2 regions of the Methylocystis sp. WRRC1 genome follow, and region 1 is predicted to be linked to the other one. Evidence: riboswitches for the same ligand, from Rfam matches in the RefSeq annotation. Region 1 holds a riboswitch; the other holds the start of a gene.

Region 1 (8,215 bases):
AATTGCGCGCGCTGCGAAAGATCGACGAGGCCGTTGCCGCAATCCGCCGCAATCTCCGCAATCGCGCGCAGTTGCGCGGCGGTAACGCGCGAGCCGATGATCTTGGCGCGGATCAGCAAGCCGTCATTGCTCGCCATCGGCCTGTGCGCGCCGGGGCACCAGCCCTTGATTTCAGGCGTCGGCCGCATGTTGCTCTCCGACGCTCGACAAGACGGCAAGGACGCTGTTACGCCGCGTACGCCACAGATCGCGCGACAGCGCTTCGTTGAAGACCCGCGCGACAGCCTGCAACGCGCGTGGATTTTCCTTCCTCAGAAAATCGCGCACGGCGTCGTCGCCGAGCGTCGCAGAAAAAGCGAGGTCGAATTGCGCGTCGCTGACAAGGCCGCCCGTCGCCGCGAAGGAATAGAGATTGTCGACGCTCTCCGCTATCTCGCTGGCGCCGCGATGGCCGTGACGCATCTGTCCCGCGAGCCAGCGCGGATTGGCGAGGCGCATGCGCAGCGCGCGGGCGATTTCATCCTGCAGCGCGCGCGCGCGCAATTGCTCGGGGCGAGTGGCGTCCAGATGGACGAAATCCGCATCGCCGCCCAGCATTTTATTTGCGGCGGCGAATCCGCCTTCAAAATCGACGAAGGCCGGGCCGGTGAGCACATCGACTTCCGCCATGTCCTGCACATGCACATGGGCGTCGGCGCGCGCGACCTGCGCGGTGAAACGCTCATGCGCGGGCGCGCTCTCTCCCGCGCGGTTGAGCGCATGGCCGCCAGCGGAAAGATAGGCGCGCGCAAGATCCTCGCGCGTCGTCCATTCACCCCGCACGATGCGATCGCTTACGCCGAGGCCGTATGTTCCTTGAGCGGCTCCGAAAATGCGCGTCAGATCATCCGCGTCCTTCAGCGGATTGAAGTCGCTGTCTTCGTCGAGCGCGGCGACGGCGCGCACGGCGTCGTCGAAGAGCGCAACGAGATTGGGGAACATGTCGCGGAACAGACCTGACACTTGCAACGTCACATCGACGCGTGGAAATTCGAGACGCGCCTGCGGCAGAATCTCGAAGCCGATGACGCGCGCGCTCGCCGCATCCCAGCGCGGCGCCGCGCCGAGCAGCGCAAGCGCCTGCGCGAAATCCTCTCCGCCCGTGCGGATCGTCGCGCTGCCCCAAAGGTCGAGCATGATATGGCGCGGATATTCACCATGGTTTTGCGCATGGCGCGTCATCACTTCCTGCGCGGCGCGCCGGCCGATGTCATATGCCGTCTGCGTAGGGGCGTGACGCGGGTCGATACAATAAAGATTGCGGCCCGTGGGCATCACGTCGGCGCGGCCGCGCGAGGGCGCGCCGGCGGGACCAGGCTCGATGAAACGGCCTGCAAGGGCGGCGATCAGCGCGCGGCGTTCGCTTGTCGCGCAAGCGTTGCGCTCCGGGTTGTCGTCCGCGCGGCCGAAGACATGCAGCCCGTCGCCGATGCGCATTTCCTTCAGATCGCACATCCAGGCGTCGAGGCGTGTGAGCGTTTCGGCAATGTCGTTCTCGCGCGACACGCCACATTCGGCGGCGAGTCCGCTGCGCTCCGCTTCGTCGAGGATGGCGCCCGCGATGACGCGCGCGCGACGCGGGTCGAGCGACGCGGCCGTGGAATATTCGTCCAGAAGCGTTTCAATTTTTGCCGCCGCGTCGAAGAGTTCGGCGTCGATGAGCGGCGGGGTGAGATGGCCGATCGTCACGGCGGCGGCGCGGCGTTTCGCCTGTGCGGCTTCGCCCGGATCGTTGACGATAAAAGGATAGATGAGCGGCGTCGGGCCGAGCACGGCTTCCGGCGCGCAGGACCAGGACAGCATCGCCGATTTGCCCGGCAGCCACTCCAGCGTGCCATGGGCCCCGAGATGGATCAACGCGTCGATTTTTCGTATGTGACGGAGCCAGAGATAAAAGGCGACATAGGCGTGTCGCGGCGCCCGCTGCAAGTCGTGATAGGTTTCGTAACGATCGGCGCGCGCGCCGCGATCGGGTTGCAGCGCCACGACGAGATTGCCGCTGACGATGCAGGAGAAACGGAAAGCGTCGTTGACGACAGCGGGATCGTCCTGCGGCGCGCCCCATGATTCATTGACGCTGACGACGAAATCGGGGGGAAGCGTCGGGAGCAGGCGAAGATAGTCGTCGATCGAATAGTCGATAGTGTAAACGCTGTCTTCGAGCGCCCGCATCAAGAAGGGCGCGCGTTCCATACCGTGGCTGACGCTGTATCCCGCTTCACGCAGCGCTTCGACGATCTCGGCGACGCTCGCCTCCGTATCCAGACCAATCGCATATCCGCCGCGTCCGCGCCGCGCGGGATAGTCGGAGAGGATCAGCGCCAGGCTCTTTTCGGCATTGGATTTGTGGCGCAGTCGGGCCCAATTCGTCGCGAGATCGGCGACAAAAGAAACACGCGACGTCTCGGGCGCGTGGCGCATTTCGGCGAGTTCGGCGACGCCGCGCGCGGTTTCTTCCTTGAAAGAAATAGCGCGGGTGAAAATGCGGCCATCGACTTCGGGCAGCACGATATTCATTGCGAGATCGGCGCCATTGGCGCCCCGCGCCGAACCTTCCCACGCCTCCCGAGTGCAGGTCGCGAGCGCCACCTGAAGCACCGGCGCGTCTGCGCGGTCGAGAACGGCGCCGGATTCGCGCCTTGCGGAAAATGCCGTGGCGTTGAGAATGACGTCGGGAAAGAAAGCGTCGAGCGCCCGCGCGACGAAGGCTTCGCTCTCCGGATCTTTCAGGCTCGCGACGTATAGCGCCTCCACCGCGAACCCGCGCTCGTTCAGCGCGTCGGCGAGCGCAATGATGGGCGCGACATCGTCCGCGAGATACATCGAGCGATAGAAGACAATGATCGCACGCGGCGCGTCGACCTGCGCCGCACGGCAGGCGGCGTCGAAACGTCCGGCGTTGGCGACGGCGACGCTTTCCCGCCACTCGGCGGGAAGACCCGCGAGAGTCGATGCGTAACCGAGAAACGAGCGCAGATTGTCGGGGCCGCCGTCCTGAAAGAAGGACCAGATGCGATGCAGCGCTTGCGCATCGAGTGTGGACGCCTGAGCAAGGCGCATGTCGTCGACCGTGTCGCCCGGCACGATGGCGAGCGCAATATCTTGCGTGCGCGCCAGCGCCTCCAGTTGGTCGACGCCATAGGCCCAATATTCCTTGCCGCCGAGCAGTCGCACGACGACGACTTGCGCGTGGCGAACGACGTTGTCGAGATAGAGATCGACGGAGTAGGGGTGTTTCAGTTGCGCGAGCGACGCGCAGCGCAGGCTCGGCAGGACGCCACGGTCTTTCTCGTGCTGTTGCGCAAGCAGGCGCAGTTCCGAATCGGAGAAAGACAGAAAGACGATTGTTCCCGGCGTCTGGCCAAGGTCCGTCGCCGCGCCGGCGTCGTCGAGACTATGGAGATCGCGCGGGAGGAGGTGCATGGCGCGTCACGGCTGCGCCAGCATGGCGGTTATCGAATCGCGGTCGAGGCCCTTTTCGCCGATGACGACGAGACGGCTGGCGCGGGCTTCGTTCGGTTTCCATGGGCGATCGAAATGGTGCTGGATGCGCGCGCCGACGCCCTGCACCAGAAGCCGCATCGGCTTGCCGGCGACTTCGACAAATCCTTTCACGCGCAGCACGTCATGCGCGCGCGCAATGTCCGCGAGTTTCGCGACGAGGGCGGCGGGGTCCGTGACCGCCGGCAGGCTGACGACGAAACTGTCGAAGTCGTCGTGATCGTGATCCGGCTCGGCGTCATGGTGGGAGGGGCGGCTGGCGAGATCGTCTTCCGCCGCCGCGGCGAGACCGAGCAGCACGAGCGGATCGACCCGGCCGTCCCGCGCGCGCACCACCTTCACAGTATCGCGGGCGCCTTGTGAAAGCTGCTCGGCGACGCGAAGCTCCTCATCGGCGTCCAGAAGATCGGTCTTGTTGAGAATCACGAGATCGGCGCAAGCGAGTTGGTCCTCGAAGACTTCCTCGAGCGGATTGTCGTGGTCGATCGTCTCGGTATCCGCACGTTCCTGCGCGACGGCGTCGAGATCGTCGGCGAAGCGGCCTTCTGCGACCGCCTTTCCGTCGATGACGGCGATGACGCCGTCGACAGTAAGCTTGGAGCGGATCGCCGGCCAGTCGAAGGCTTTCACGAGGGGCTTCGGCAGCGCGAGGCCCGACGTCTCGATGATGATATGGTCCGGCCGCTTTTCATGCGCGAGCAGCGCCTCGATCGCGGGCACGAAGTCGTCGGCGACCGTGCAGCAGAGACAGCCGTTGGCGAGTTCGACGATATTTTCTTCCGGACAGTTCTCGACGCCGCAGGCGCGCAGGATTTCGCCGTCGACGCCGACGTCGCCGAATTCATTGATGACCAGCGCGAGACGGCGGTCGCGCGCATTCTCCAGCACGTTGCGGATGAGAGTCGTCTTGCCGGCGCCGAGGAAGCCGGTGACGATGGTCGCGGGGATTTTTGCTTGTGTCGTCATGCGGTCTGCGTCTCGTCTCGCGAGATGAGCCGCCACACGAGGCCGACAAGCGCGCCGGCGAGCACCCAGCTCATGGCTTGTACAGCGAGCGACGAGGCGGCGAATTGCGCCGCCAGCTCCGCGGGCGCCGTGCTTTCCGGCGCGGCGGGCGTCGGCGTGAAGAAATGCGGCGCGACGATCAACACGGCGCCCGCGACTTGCGCGATCCATGCGTCGAGCCGCAACAGCGCGTAAAGCCCGGCGCCGGTCGAAACCGCGGCGGCGACCCACCAGATCTGGCGTCCGGCGAGATCGGTTTCTGCGGCCCCGGGTAGTTGGGGGGCAAGCCCGAGACTCGTTGCAAGCCCGGTCGCGGCAAAGGCGCAGGCGCCCCAGAGCGCGGCGCGGCGCGGGCCGATCGGATCGCCGGAGACGAGCATTCCGGCGAGCAGAATCAGCGCGTAACCAATCGAGACGGCGACGGTTGCGAGGCTGGTGGCGGCCGTCCGCCGCAGACCCTCGAAAGCGGGCGCGGCATGCTCAGCCGCGACGTCGTGAGCATGCTGCGCCGTCTCATAAACCTCGGCGGCGAGGATGAGCGGAGTCGTGGTGACATGCTGCAGGGCCGCGACGGCGAGCCCCGCAACGACGCCGGCGATGAGACCGGCCGCCAATGTTCGCGCGATCACGGGTCGCGTGTCGTGGCGGCTAGTGACAGGGGAAGGAGAGGGCGTGGCGCGAATCGTGGGCCGCGTCGTGCACGGTCTCGGGATTCGCGAAACCCGCGACATAGACGAGGCTCGCGCCGAGGCACAGCGCGATGAAGGCGGCCTTCAGCGCTTCGACCTTCGAGCGCGCAAGAGACCCGGACCGGGCGGCGAAAAAAGCGTTCATGGTGTTCTCCTGCCGCCCCACCGGCGGCGTTTTTCATGCGAGAGGCGATCGAGGGATCGCCGCGACGGCAGGTCTCCTGGCTTCCGGGTCCATGGTCCGCGCCGCCTTCCCAAGCTGATTGCTCAGTGGCGGATGGCGCGGGCCTTACCGGTTACAGTTGCGGGGGCAGCCGTGGATTTGGGCAAGGCCCGCACCGCGTTCCCTTTTCGCCTTCTTGCGAAGGACCGTCGCTTTCAGTCATATGCGCGTGACATCATTCCGTCAAATGGCGAGGGCTGCATTTTGACAATCGGGCAGGAGGACGACGAAGCGCGCCGCCATCGCTTGAAGATGGAGAAGCGGAAGGCCGTTCAGGACGCCGAGGTGGCCGGCAAGACCATCGCGCAGAAGGGCCTGCTGATGGTCCACACCGGGCCCGGCAAGGGGAAGTCCACCGCCGCTTTCGGGCTCGCCCTGCGCGCGCTCGGTCATGGCTGGAAGGTCGGCGTCGTGCAATTCGGCAAGGGCGCCTGGCGAACCGGCGAGCGCGACATGCTCGAAAAGCTTGGACAGGTCTCCTGGCATACTCTCGGCGAGGGCTTCACCTGGGAGACGCAGGATCGCGCCCGCGACGAGGCCGCGGCGCGGCGCGCCTGGGAAAAAGCCTGCGAATTGATGGCGGACCCCGAAATCCGTCTGCTGGTGCTGGACGAGCTGAATATTACGCTGCGTTACGAGCATCTGCCGCTGGCCGAGGTTCTCGCGGCGCTCACGGCGCGTCGCAACGATCTGCATGTCGTGGTGACGGGCCGAAACGCCAAGCAGGAGCTGGTCGAAATCGCCGATCTCGTCACCGAAATGACGCTGGTGAAGCACCATTTTGCGGCCGGCGTGAAGGCTCAGGAGGGCATAGAGTTCTAAATCGGGTCGCCGCTTCGGCAAAAGGCGCGCCGATGAGCCGGGGCGAGGCCTTGGCAAGGTCCAGCAGAGAGAATACGCTTTCCGGGCAGTTAGTTCGAGCAGCTCATGAGGTCGGACGCAGCCCAAACCGACGCTGGAACTGGACAGCCATTTTCAGGCGGCGAGGTTCCGGCCGACCTCTCGAAAACCATCCGGACAAGAAGCTTTCGATGGACCTGTACACCGCGATCCGCTTTTCCCTGACGAGAATATCGAACGAACTGTTTTCATTTGGCTCGATTTTTTCAATCTATTCGCTGGCAACGACATTCGGCCTGGCGGTTTTCGTATTGGCTTATCGCCAGAAAAGCCGTCGAGGGCGCGCCAATTTGCGAGCCATCGCCCGCGCCATTTTCACAAAGAAAATCTTGGTGCATGAATCCTTTGCAGCCGACGTGAAACTCTTCGTGCTGAGCGTCGTTTTCATGCCGGTAATCGTGGTTTCCCTCGTGGTTTCCGCAAATACTGTCGCAATCGCCGTCAAATCCATGCTCACAGGCGCCTTTGGCGCGATGGGGTCCACCGATTGCTGTGATCTCTCTATAAAACTGGTCTCCACAGTCGTTCTGTTTCTGGCGTATGAGATAGGATATTGGGTTGACCACTACCTCAAACACAGGGTCTCGTTTTTGTGGGAACTCCATAAGGTGCATCACACGGCTGAGGTTCTTACGCCACTGACGAACTTCAGAAATCACCCTGTCGACAATATATTTTTCGGGTACATGCTCTCAATGTTCATCGGCAGCGCCTCCGGACTGCTGGCGTGGCTGTTCGGTCGAAATACGGAAGCGTTCACGGTTGACGGCAAAAACATAATTTTCATCTTTTTTCTCTGGACAATCGGGCATCTGCAGCATTCGCAGTTCTGGATCCCGTTCCGGGGCGTTTGGGGGCGGATCATCCTGAGCCCCGCGCATCATCAGATCCATCATTCGAACGATCCCCGGCATTTCAATCGCAACCTCGGCAGCGTTCTCGCCGTCTGGGACTGGATGTTCGGCACGCTCGAAATTCCATCAACGAAGAACCCGCGCCTCGTATATGGCGTCAACGAAGAAGGCCAGCGCCCACACTCCTCGACAGGAATGTTGTTGACGCCGATTGTCATGGCGGCGAGCGCGCTGTGGCATGAGGTTGTCTCAATCCGAAAATCCTTCCCCAATGGTGCGTTTGCATTGTGGGCAAAAAGAAATCGGATTTCGTGACGGAAATTGCCTGCGTTCTGTTTTTTGCAGGTTGCGAGTGTTTTCGCCGCCATTTCACGAAAAAGGGGCCTTGTCCCGGCGCCTGACAAGCCCGGCCGCCCCTGACCGCAAGCTGGTTTCGTGCGGCGTATTTTTCGTCGAGCCCTGAACCGCCACGCAGATTAAAGGGACGCTCAATCTCTGCAGAAAGTTGTGTTGGAGAACGCTTCGCCCGAAAACCGGGTATGCTTCCACACGCTTACGCCTGTGAAAACCTCTTGAAAAAAGCGCCGCCAAAAAGGCGGAAGCCGACGCTCGAACTAGTCGAGAACGTCGGCTCCAAACCGATCTACGCCGTGAACGACGCAGATCACCCATCTATCAGACAAGGCCGGGAGCCTGAACTCCCGGCAAGTCCGTAGGCAGGGGTATTACTGGATCATGCGGGCGGTCGAACCGACGCCGGCGGAGCCGAGCGCTTCACGGTTGTTGCCGGTGCCGTTCGTGCCCTCGGGGGAGATCCAGTCCGGAACCCAAGTAAGAGCGACGATGACGAAACCCAAGAAGGCGGCGACCCAGATGAGGGTCTTGCCGATTTCAGCTCCGCTGTGAACGTTAACGGCCATGTGTTTTCCCCCTGTTGTTTTTTGTAACCAGTATTACTGCCGCATCAAAGGTAGCCTAGCTCGATTCAAAACCGTTGGCAATGC
Region 2 (8,215 bases), 310 kb from region 1:
ATTGCCACTCTCATAACGGCGCCACGACAAGGTAATGAACGCCATTATTGCCGTATTGCGGAGCTAACCATGTGCTCCCGCAGACATAGTAAGCGGCGCCGTTCACAAGGCGATAGGCGCAGCCCTCTGGCAGAACGGCAATGCTGGTTCCAATCGCATAGGAATTTGCGACGGCGTTCACTGCGGCGGCCGTTCCGATAGCGGCGGCGGCTGCACCGGCGCCACACGCGTAGCACCCCGCGCCATAATAGCTATTGACGACGACGGGACCATGATAGCCGCCCCAATATGCGCCGCCATGGTATCCATCCGCGTGCCATGTACCGCCATTACCGCCGATCCCACCCGCATGCCATTCACCTGCGGGTCCACGATAGCCTGCCGCGACGCCGCCCTCCGGACCTCTGGCGACAAATGCGCCGTCGCCGCGAAAGCCCTCGAAGCCCCCGGCGTGAAAGCCGCCGAAACCTCCGCCCCGCCATGCGTGAGCAGGATTTATTGCGAGGAACGATGCTGCAAGGACGAGGGAGAAAAATCTGCGTTTATTCATCGCGGTCTTCCTTGATGCGAGTTCAGATCATTTATTCGCCGGAGCTGACAGCCCCGGTTTTGAGAATTTGATACGGCCAGCTTTTGCCGCCGCCGCTGACCGGAAGGTCTTTGCCGACGTCGCTGCATCAATTCTCCAGTTCGAAAATTCCAGCATGCTGCGCGGCTTGTCTTTCGATTTCGCGGGCGTCAGCCAGACCAGACGCGGCAACTTATCCTTTGCGCCGATCCAGATCTGGGCCTGAAAATTCGCATTTGCGATTGCCACGATGTCTGTCGTTGTCCCACCGACGACCGTTGATTGACCCATGACGAAGGCGGAGGTCAGACCCTCGGTGATTGCAGCATAGGGATCCGCGACGATGAAGTCGACAAAAGGAAAATAAATCCCCGCCTTTGAATAGGCGGCCTCCAGCATATCATCGAGCTTCGGAGGAGCGGATTCCACAGCGATGAGATTGGACGCAGGAAGAAACACGGCCATCTCGGCGCCGTCGTAATAAAATTCCGAAGCAGGACCGTCGCCCAAGGTTACGATTTTCAGCTTGTCGGGACGCTGAAGGGTTACATTTGACGAGATCATGTAAAAGAGAGGCTGACCGTTCGACGCGGGTTCATCAAATGCGCGTCGAATATTGAACGACATCGACTTAGCTTTCGCCAAGGTGTCGCTCATGCCTTTAAGAATATCGAGCGCTTTTGGATCAATCGCACCGATCGACGCCTTTGGCGCCGTCGCGGCAGGTGGCTGCTCTCCAGATGCCGGCCCCTGAACGCCGACACCGATCAGCGCAAGCGTTGTCAGTAGCAATAAACGATATTTCATTCGTGCCCCCCATAAGCCCGCGCGTGGTTCGCGCTTGCTGGATCTCCGGCCGCCCCTCGACATTTGTCGACTGCCAGCGATGCAATATTTCGCACCGCTGAGATCAGGCGCTATCAGTCGCGTCCTCATGCGAAGGAACGTCATTCCCTCACAACTGTGCGCATGATAAAAGGATATACGTGGTGTCGCAATGACGAAGGTGTCTACATTGCGAGGCCAGAGATTGCTGGCGGCCATGCCGGTGAAAGGTCGACAACGGGTATGTGAAAATGATCTCGGGCCACGGGGTCACGCCGCCAACTCGCCAAAGTCTGTTTGCAATTCTTGCACTATCATTTTCAACTAAGATCAATAAAGTTCGGCGCAACTCGATCCCGCCTTTATGCAGTCACAACCATAGTTCACCCGGTCGGAGAAATTGGCGTTCGTCGATTCGCGCTTCAATGCTTGATGTCTTTGGCCGCTGCGATACCAAGAATCCTGGAGGCCTATCGAGTTCAAGTGCGATGTGAGCGATCAAAAGTCTGGAGGATGGCCTCTCGATCGCCCTGACAGACGTAGATCCGATCACCAGAATTTCAGAAATCCCAAAAACCCCTTGCGGGCTGCTCTCTGCGCCGCGAATTGTCGCCTCGCGCTTTCACGCAGTTCCAGCATCTTTCTGTCGGAAACGCTGAAATCCTCGACAGCGTCCTCGAGAAGGCGAAGAGCAGCGTCGAGACTTTGCTGTGACGACGCCTCAGCGTCACTCGTTGCAGCTTCATTCTCCGGCGTCTTAAGCGTCCGGATTCTTGCGATCGCGAACAGGGCCGCGCCGATCGTCACGGCAAAGACGATTAAGGCCGCTGTAATGGGCGTCGAAGAATCTTCTTCAGGAGTCGTGAATTGCCCTTCGCGCCATTCGCCGCTTTGCGCGCGGCCGTCCGGGTAAAGCAGAACGCCACGGCCGTGCAATGCGCCGTCACGCCAATGACCGTTATACTTCCGTCCGTCGGGATAGGTGAATGCGCCCTCGCCGTCAGGTCTGCCGTTGCGAAATGCGCCGACGTATTCTCCCCAATATTGATAGGTAAGGATGCCCTGTCCGTTTGGCGCGCCGTCTTGATATTCGCCAACATATTTTCCACCGTCGGGATATGTGTGTGTTCCCTGACAGCCATTCCAGCTTGCGACCGGCGTCGCTGGACACGCGGGCAAAAGGACTTTTGAAACAGCGGTTGCCGGCGACACGAACACGCCAAGAACAAACATGGCGTTCATCAATGAGATCAGCGGCTTCGGCCTGCCAGGTTTCGCATCATTTTTTTTGCCGCAAACCATCATCTTCAATTCTCCCTTTGCCGTCGATCCTGGATCGTCTCTGCGGCAGCATGTAGACCATGGCAGGAGTTCTTTCGCCGATACGCTTATAAATCAAGAACCATGCCCCATTTCAGCGAATTGGCTCATGCTTCATATTTTGTCATTCAGTTGCGCGAAAGTCCGCGCGCGCTTTTCCGCAGCGCTGTTTTATTCGTTTCAAAGCGATGCGCTTCTGTGAACCCGCATATGTCTTGCGTCGCGCCTGGCCTGCACTGATGTCGGCCGAGGCTCGGGGGGCAGGAAAAGGGTCCCGCCCTGCCCCCTTTTCGTCCGGCCCAGCGGCGCCTGCGGTTCGAGCATCTGTCGCGCCCGCGCCTTCGAAGACAACTTCGGCAAGGCGTGGCGATTCGGGCGTTGGCGTCAAAACGTCGGCAAGGGCCCCCCCAGCGTCACGCGCACCGCCGGCGGCTCGGCCGGCTTGAAGTGGCGATCCATGACGCCGACGCCGCATACGGCGTCAGGCGCGATCCGATTGACGCAGAGGCCATAGAGCGGGTCGCTCGGCAGCAGCGACCCGTAGCCGTATGTTATCTGGTCCGACCGCGAGTTGAAGATATTGAAGGCGTCGACCTGCAGACGCCAGCCGTCCGCCCAGCGGTAGCCGAGTCGCACGTTCAGCGTCCCGATGGCGGGGGATTTCAGATAGCCGTCCTCGGTCAGCGGCCGCATGCCGACATAACGATATTTCAGCGCTCCGAACCACCCCGTCGCCGCGCCCAGCTCCAAAGCGCCCGTCGCAACGATCGATGGCGCGTTGATAAGGTAATTGCCGGGAGCGTTGCCGAGAAAGGTTCCGTAGGGAAGCGTCTCCGCCGTGATGAGATCGAGCCAGGCCAGGGTCTGGGGCTGGTCGACGCCGCGATAGCGCGCATTCACCAGCGCGACGTCGCCGTCGAAGGTTATCCAGGAGTTCGGCCTGTAGTGATTGGTGATCTCGAGGCCATAGCGCCGGCTCGGCCGACCGAAGGTGGTCGTGCCGACGTCGCCCACGAACTGGTTTTCCGATTCGAGATTGAGCCAGAACAGGCTGAGACTCGAATCGAGCCCCTCGATGAATTTCGTGCGCGCGCCGATCTCTGCGCCTCGAGATTTGACGAGCAATGGGATAGCCGCAACAGGCGCGAAGCCATCGGCGTCGGAGAGTTCGGATGTGGCGAATCTCTGCACCGCGCCGCGCGCGTCCGTCGAGTGCATGCCCTCGCCATAGTTCAGGAAAAGCTCCGTCTTGTAGAAGGGGCCGAGAATGATCGACGCCTTGGGACTCATGATCGCCGCGTCTTTCGAGCCGCTGTTGAACGGTCCCGTCCACAGAAAGGCGGGATATCCTGTGCTGGCGAGGAATTTCGGCGCGTCCCACAGCGTCTGGATCGAGTTCACGTCGGCGGTATAGAAATCGAAGCGCGCGCCGGCGACCGTGCGCAGCCACGGCAGCCACTTTACGGTCGTGTCGGTCCATAAGCCGACACTCCCCTCGCTCGCATAATCGTTACGGATCGCGTCATATGATTGCCGGCGCAGGCCTTCCTGCAGGCCGAGGCGGATGTCGTCGTAACGACCCTGCTGACCCAGGCGCGTCACTACCGGCAGGCCGAAGGAATCCCATTTGATATCGTGCCGAGCGTTGACGCCGATCATGGTTCGGCGATCGAACTGCCGGAACTGGTCGCCAAGATCAGGATGCGCCAGGAAGTAGGTGAAATTGTTGTACAACTCGAGCGTCGAGCGCACCACATAGGCTTCGATGCGCGAAGCGTGGGCGCCTTCGGTCCGGCTCCAGCGGCCGGAGAGGCTGAAGCGGGTCGTGTCGCCGCCGTCGGTCGGGTCCATCGTTCCCCAAAGCGACTTCAGACCCGAATCTACGACGCGGGCGGGGATCTGGTCCGTCGAAAACCATTTGTTGGCGTAGGCCATGGCGGTAAGCGACATGCCGTCCGACTGCGTGCCGCGCGTCCACCGCAAGACACTGTTGATGCGTCGCAAATTGTCGCCGCGTTCCCAGGGGCCGTTGTAATATTGCGCCTCCGCCGCGCCGAGCACGGTCCCCTCGTGGACATCGCGCCAGGATCTGACGCCGAGCGCGCGGCCATAGCCGAAGCTTCCGCCGGTAAGCTGGAAATAGTCGCGATCTACCTTGTCGAGATATTGCAGATAGACCGAGCCGGCGGAAGAGAAATCACCGTCCTCCGCGTCGTAAGGCCCCTTTCGGACGAGCATGCCCTGCAGCAATTCGGGAATGATGAAATTGGCGTCCGCGTAGCCTTGCGCATGGCCATGGGTGCGCATGTTCAAGGGCATGCCGTCGAGATAGAGCGCGAGATCCGTGCCATGGTCGAGATTGAATCCGCGAAGGAAATATTGATTCGCCTTGCCGTCGCCGCTGTGCTGACTGACGACGAGGCCGGGAACGATTTCAAGCGCGTCGGCCGGACGCGCGATGGGAACGGCGTTGATTTCCGCTCCTGTAAAATATTTCTCGCTCGCGGCCGTTATGGGCGGCCTTGGAACGCTCTCCATCGAACGCGCGGCGACCGGCGCCGGCGTCCGCGTCGGGGACACGGTCGCGACGGGATGGGGCGCCGGCGCATGTGCTGCCGGCGACGGGGCCCGGCGCGTCGTACGGCCGCCCACCTCGATGGTTGGCAGCGCCTGTTGAGCGAGCGCCGCGCCGGCATAAGAGGCAAACACCAGCGCCGCAGCGCTGCGGACAGTGGGACGAGAAACGTAAGCGACAGACGATAATGGAGGAATATGCGCAGAAATGCGCAAACGACAGCCGGACATGGTGGCGCTCGCAACAGACGTGGACCGTCACTGCGAGAGGTCGCTCCCCATCCTCCGCCGTTGCGGCGGACAACAGGTTTCGGCCGCATCGGTGCACCCCGCCCGACGCTTTCGCGCGTGACCACGAATGATGGCAGGTCTCCTGGCTCGTGGGTCATCGCCTGAAGACCGCCTTCCCGGAACGCCCTGTCCCAGTGGCTTTTTTGGTCTACGGCTCACCACTTACAGTTGCGGGGGCAGCCGCGGCATTGCGCATTCGAGCGCGCTCACCGCGTTCCCATTTGATCCCTTTCGGGAACCATCGCCACGAGTAAACATTTGACAGGGTTGGCGAGTCAAGTCGATTGAAAACAAGAATAGAGTCGCCCCGATCCGTCAGCCGAGGCTTTTCTTGTCGCTCTGCTTCCCGTCGATGATTTTCAGCCTCATCCGGGCGCGCTGCGCCGCCTTGCTTTTATCCGCGTCCGACATACGCATCCAGTTCGCGATCTCGTCGAGATCGCGACCGCAGCCTGTGCAAACGCCCTTGTCATTCAGCTTGCAAACCTTCACGCATGGGCTATCGACCATTTGATTTCCCGTTCCACTCGCCTAACCGTAAAGACGGGCCGGAGGATTCGGCCGGCGTCCCCAATATTATCAATGGGCCGCCTAGTAAACGTTTGCTTAGAATCAGTTGCGTCTGTAGAAGCTAGGCTGAAGCGCGGAAAACGCTGTAACGCCCACGATCATTTACGGCCATGCTCTGCGGCCTGAAGGAGTCAACCGACGATGGAGTTCAAACCCGATACCAAAAACGCGGTTTTTGTCGGTGAAGGGGTGCATATCAACGGCGAAATCAATGCAAGCGGCATTGTGATGATTCAGGGCACGTTGACGGGGGAGGTCAATTGCGGCCTGTTGCTTGTCGGCGAAACCGGCGTTGTCGACGGCGTCGTCTCCGCGACCGAGGCGGATATTTCCGGAAGCATTCGCAGCGAAATCACCATCAAGCAATTGCTGACCGTCCGCGAGACCGGCCGCGTCGAAGGTAATTGGAATTACGGCGAGATTGAAATCGAAAAAGGCGGCCTGCTCAAAGGTAGGGCTGAGTCGACAGGCTTCCGCAGTGAGCGTCCCGCTGTATCTCACGAGCAGCCGACCAGGCTGCCCCGTCCGAAAAAATAGCCAGTCAGCTATTCAACCTGAGGAGACTCATCGTGGCTAAGGCAAAAGTCAGCAAACCCGCCCCGGCGAAAAAGAAGAGCAAACCCGAACCGGCCACTGTTCGTCCGTTCAAGGAAACCCTGACCAAATCGGCGCTTATCAATCTGATCGCCGAGCAGAACGAACTTCCGCGCAAGACCGCCGTCGGCGTCTACGCGACGCTGGAAAGCGTGTTTCTCGGCTCCGTGCACCCCAAGGGCGTGGGCGAATTCACCCTGCCCGGCCTGTTGAAGGTCACCCTCCGCAAAGTGCCTGCGCGCAAGGCGGGAACGCTCGTCCGCAACCCCGCCACCGGCGAGATGGTGAAGGGCGCCGCGAAGCCGGCCAGCGTGCGCGTGAAAATCCGCGCTCTGTCGAAATTGAAAAACGCGGCTACGCCCTGATCCGGCTTGCCGCCAGTCGAAAACTGCCGGGAACGGCGGCGAAAGCTCTCGTGGCGCCGCCGTTCATCCAATCCGGGAAATGAGAGGGGTCAGAGCCGTGCGTCCGACCTCTCCTCCTCGCGGTTTGGCGCGTTGAAGCCACGGTCGTAACCTATTCTTCGGGTCCCGTGTCTTTGACGCTTCTGCTCATTGGGTTCGACCAAAATTTTGAAAACCTGTCCGGGGCAGAGCGTCGATAGCGGCGGCAAGGCGATATTGATCGCGGCCGGCCTCAGCGACCGCAAGGCGTTAGGATCGCGAGATGGGGAAACGCCATTCTCCTCAGGTCGGCGGCGCGTGCCGCAGGCCCACCTGTTCGGCCTTCGTCAAAGGCGCAAAGGCTTGAAAATGGAGCCAATCGTTTGAGTTGATCAATGACGACGCGCGGATGATCGACTGTGGTTCATGATCTGTGAATTGAGTATAATTTTTTTGTCCGAATGGACTTGCGTCAACGACTCGGCGGCGATCTCTGTCGTATTTTTTCCGGCGATGGCCCGATCAATCGATGACGAGTTACATCTTCTGGGGCGTCGCCGAACGACTGGCCTGACCTGCGCTTACCGAGCTCCGGCGGCGCGAGCATTCGAGCGCAGACGCCGTTAAACGCCGACGCCATGATGAATGCTTGCCAGGCTCGCGGCGGCGCCGATAAACTTCTCAAAAGGAGGCAAACGTCGATGAAGCAAATTCCACAAAAAGGCGCGGTGCTGGCCATTGCTGCGGTTTCGCTTGCGTTGTCGGGCGCAGTTGCGCCGGTCAAGGCGACGCCCGGCAAAGTTCATTGCCTCGGCGCCAACAGTTGCAAGGGCAAGACCGACTGCCATACGCCGAAGAACGCCTGCAAGGGCATGAACGCGTGCAAGGGTCAAGGCTGGGTATTCACGGAATCGGAAAAGGCCTGCGAGGACGCCGGCGGCAAGGTCCTCGACTGATCGTCCGGCGCCTTCACATGATCGAGGCCAACGTCCGTGAGGGCGCTGGCCTTTTTCGCAATCGGGAAACTCAAAGCCCGCCAGCGCATCGAGCCCGCCGCCCCGCGTCAACGCGGAACGAAGGCGATCACGCG

What was found. Region 1 has a riboswitch for cobalamin ahead of LG047_RS17535 (CbtB domain-containing protein). Riboswitches for the same ligand answer to the same signal wherever they lie in the genome.
Region 2: linked by a shared signal. The riboswitch ahead of LG047_RS18965 (TonB-dependent receptor domain-containing protein) and the one ahead of LG047_RS17535 (CbtB domain-containing protein) in region 1 are both predicted to bind cobalamin.

Annotation. Positions count from the first base shown of each region.
Region 1 is NZ_JAJFZJ010000001.1:3,569,417-3,577,631, forward strand. It holds gene cobG (precorrin-3B synthase) at 1-188, opposite strand, end outside; gene cobN (cobaltochelatase subunit CobN) at 172-3,462, opposite strand; gene cobW (cobalamin biosynthesis protein CobW) at 3,469-4,506, opposite strand; gene LG047_RS17530 (CbtA family protein) at 4,503-5,174, opposite strand; gene LG047_RS17535 (CbtB domain-containing protein) at 5,194-5,379, opposite strand; cobalamin riboswitch at 5,428-5,623, opposite strand; gene cobO (cob(I)yrinic acid a,c-diamide adenosyltransferase) at 5,662-6,279, shown strand; gene LG047_RS17545 (sterol desaturase family protein) at 6,489-7,526, shown strand; gene LG047_RS17550 (hypothetical protein) at 7,937-8,131, opposite strand.
Region 2 is NZ_JAJFZJ010000001.1:3,882,706-3,890,920, reverse strand. It holds gene LG047_RS18980 (hypothetical protein) at 11-550, opposite strand; gene LG047_RS18975 (DUF2092 domain-containing protein) at 578-1,375, opposite strand; gene LG047_RS18970 (MORN repeat-containing protein) at 1,943-2,698, opposite strand; gene LG047_RS18965 (TonB-dependent receptor domain-containing protein) at 3,098-5,422, opposite strand; cobalamin riboswitch at 5,633-5,836, opposite strand; gene LG047_RS18960 (DUF1289 domain-containing protein) at 5,894-6,088, opposite strand; gene LG047_RS18955 (polymer-forming cytoskeletal protein) at 6,290-6,685, shown strand; gene LG047_RS18950 (HU family DNA-binding protein) at 6,718-7,107, shown strand; gene LG047_RS18945 (hypothetical protein) at 7,827-8,081, shown strand; gene LG047_RS18940 (cyclase family protein) at 8,189-8,215, opposite strand, start outside.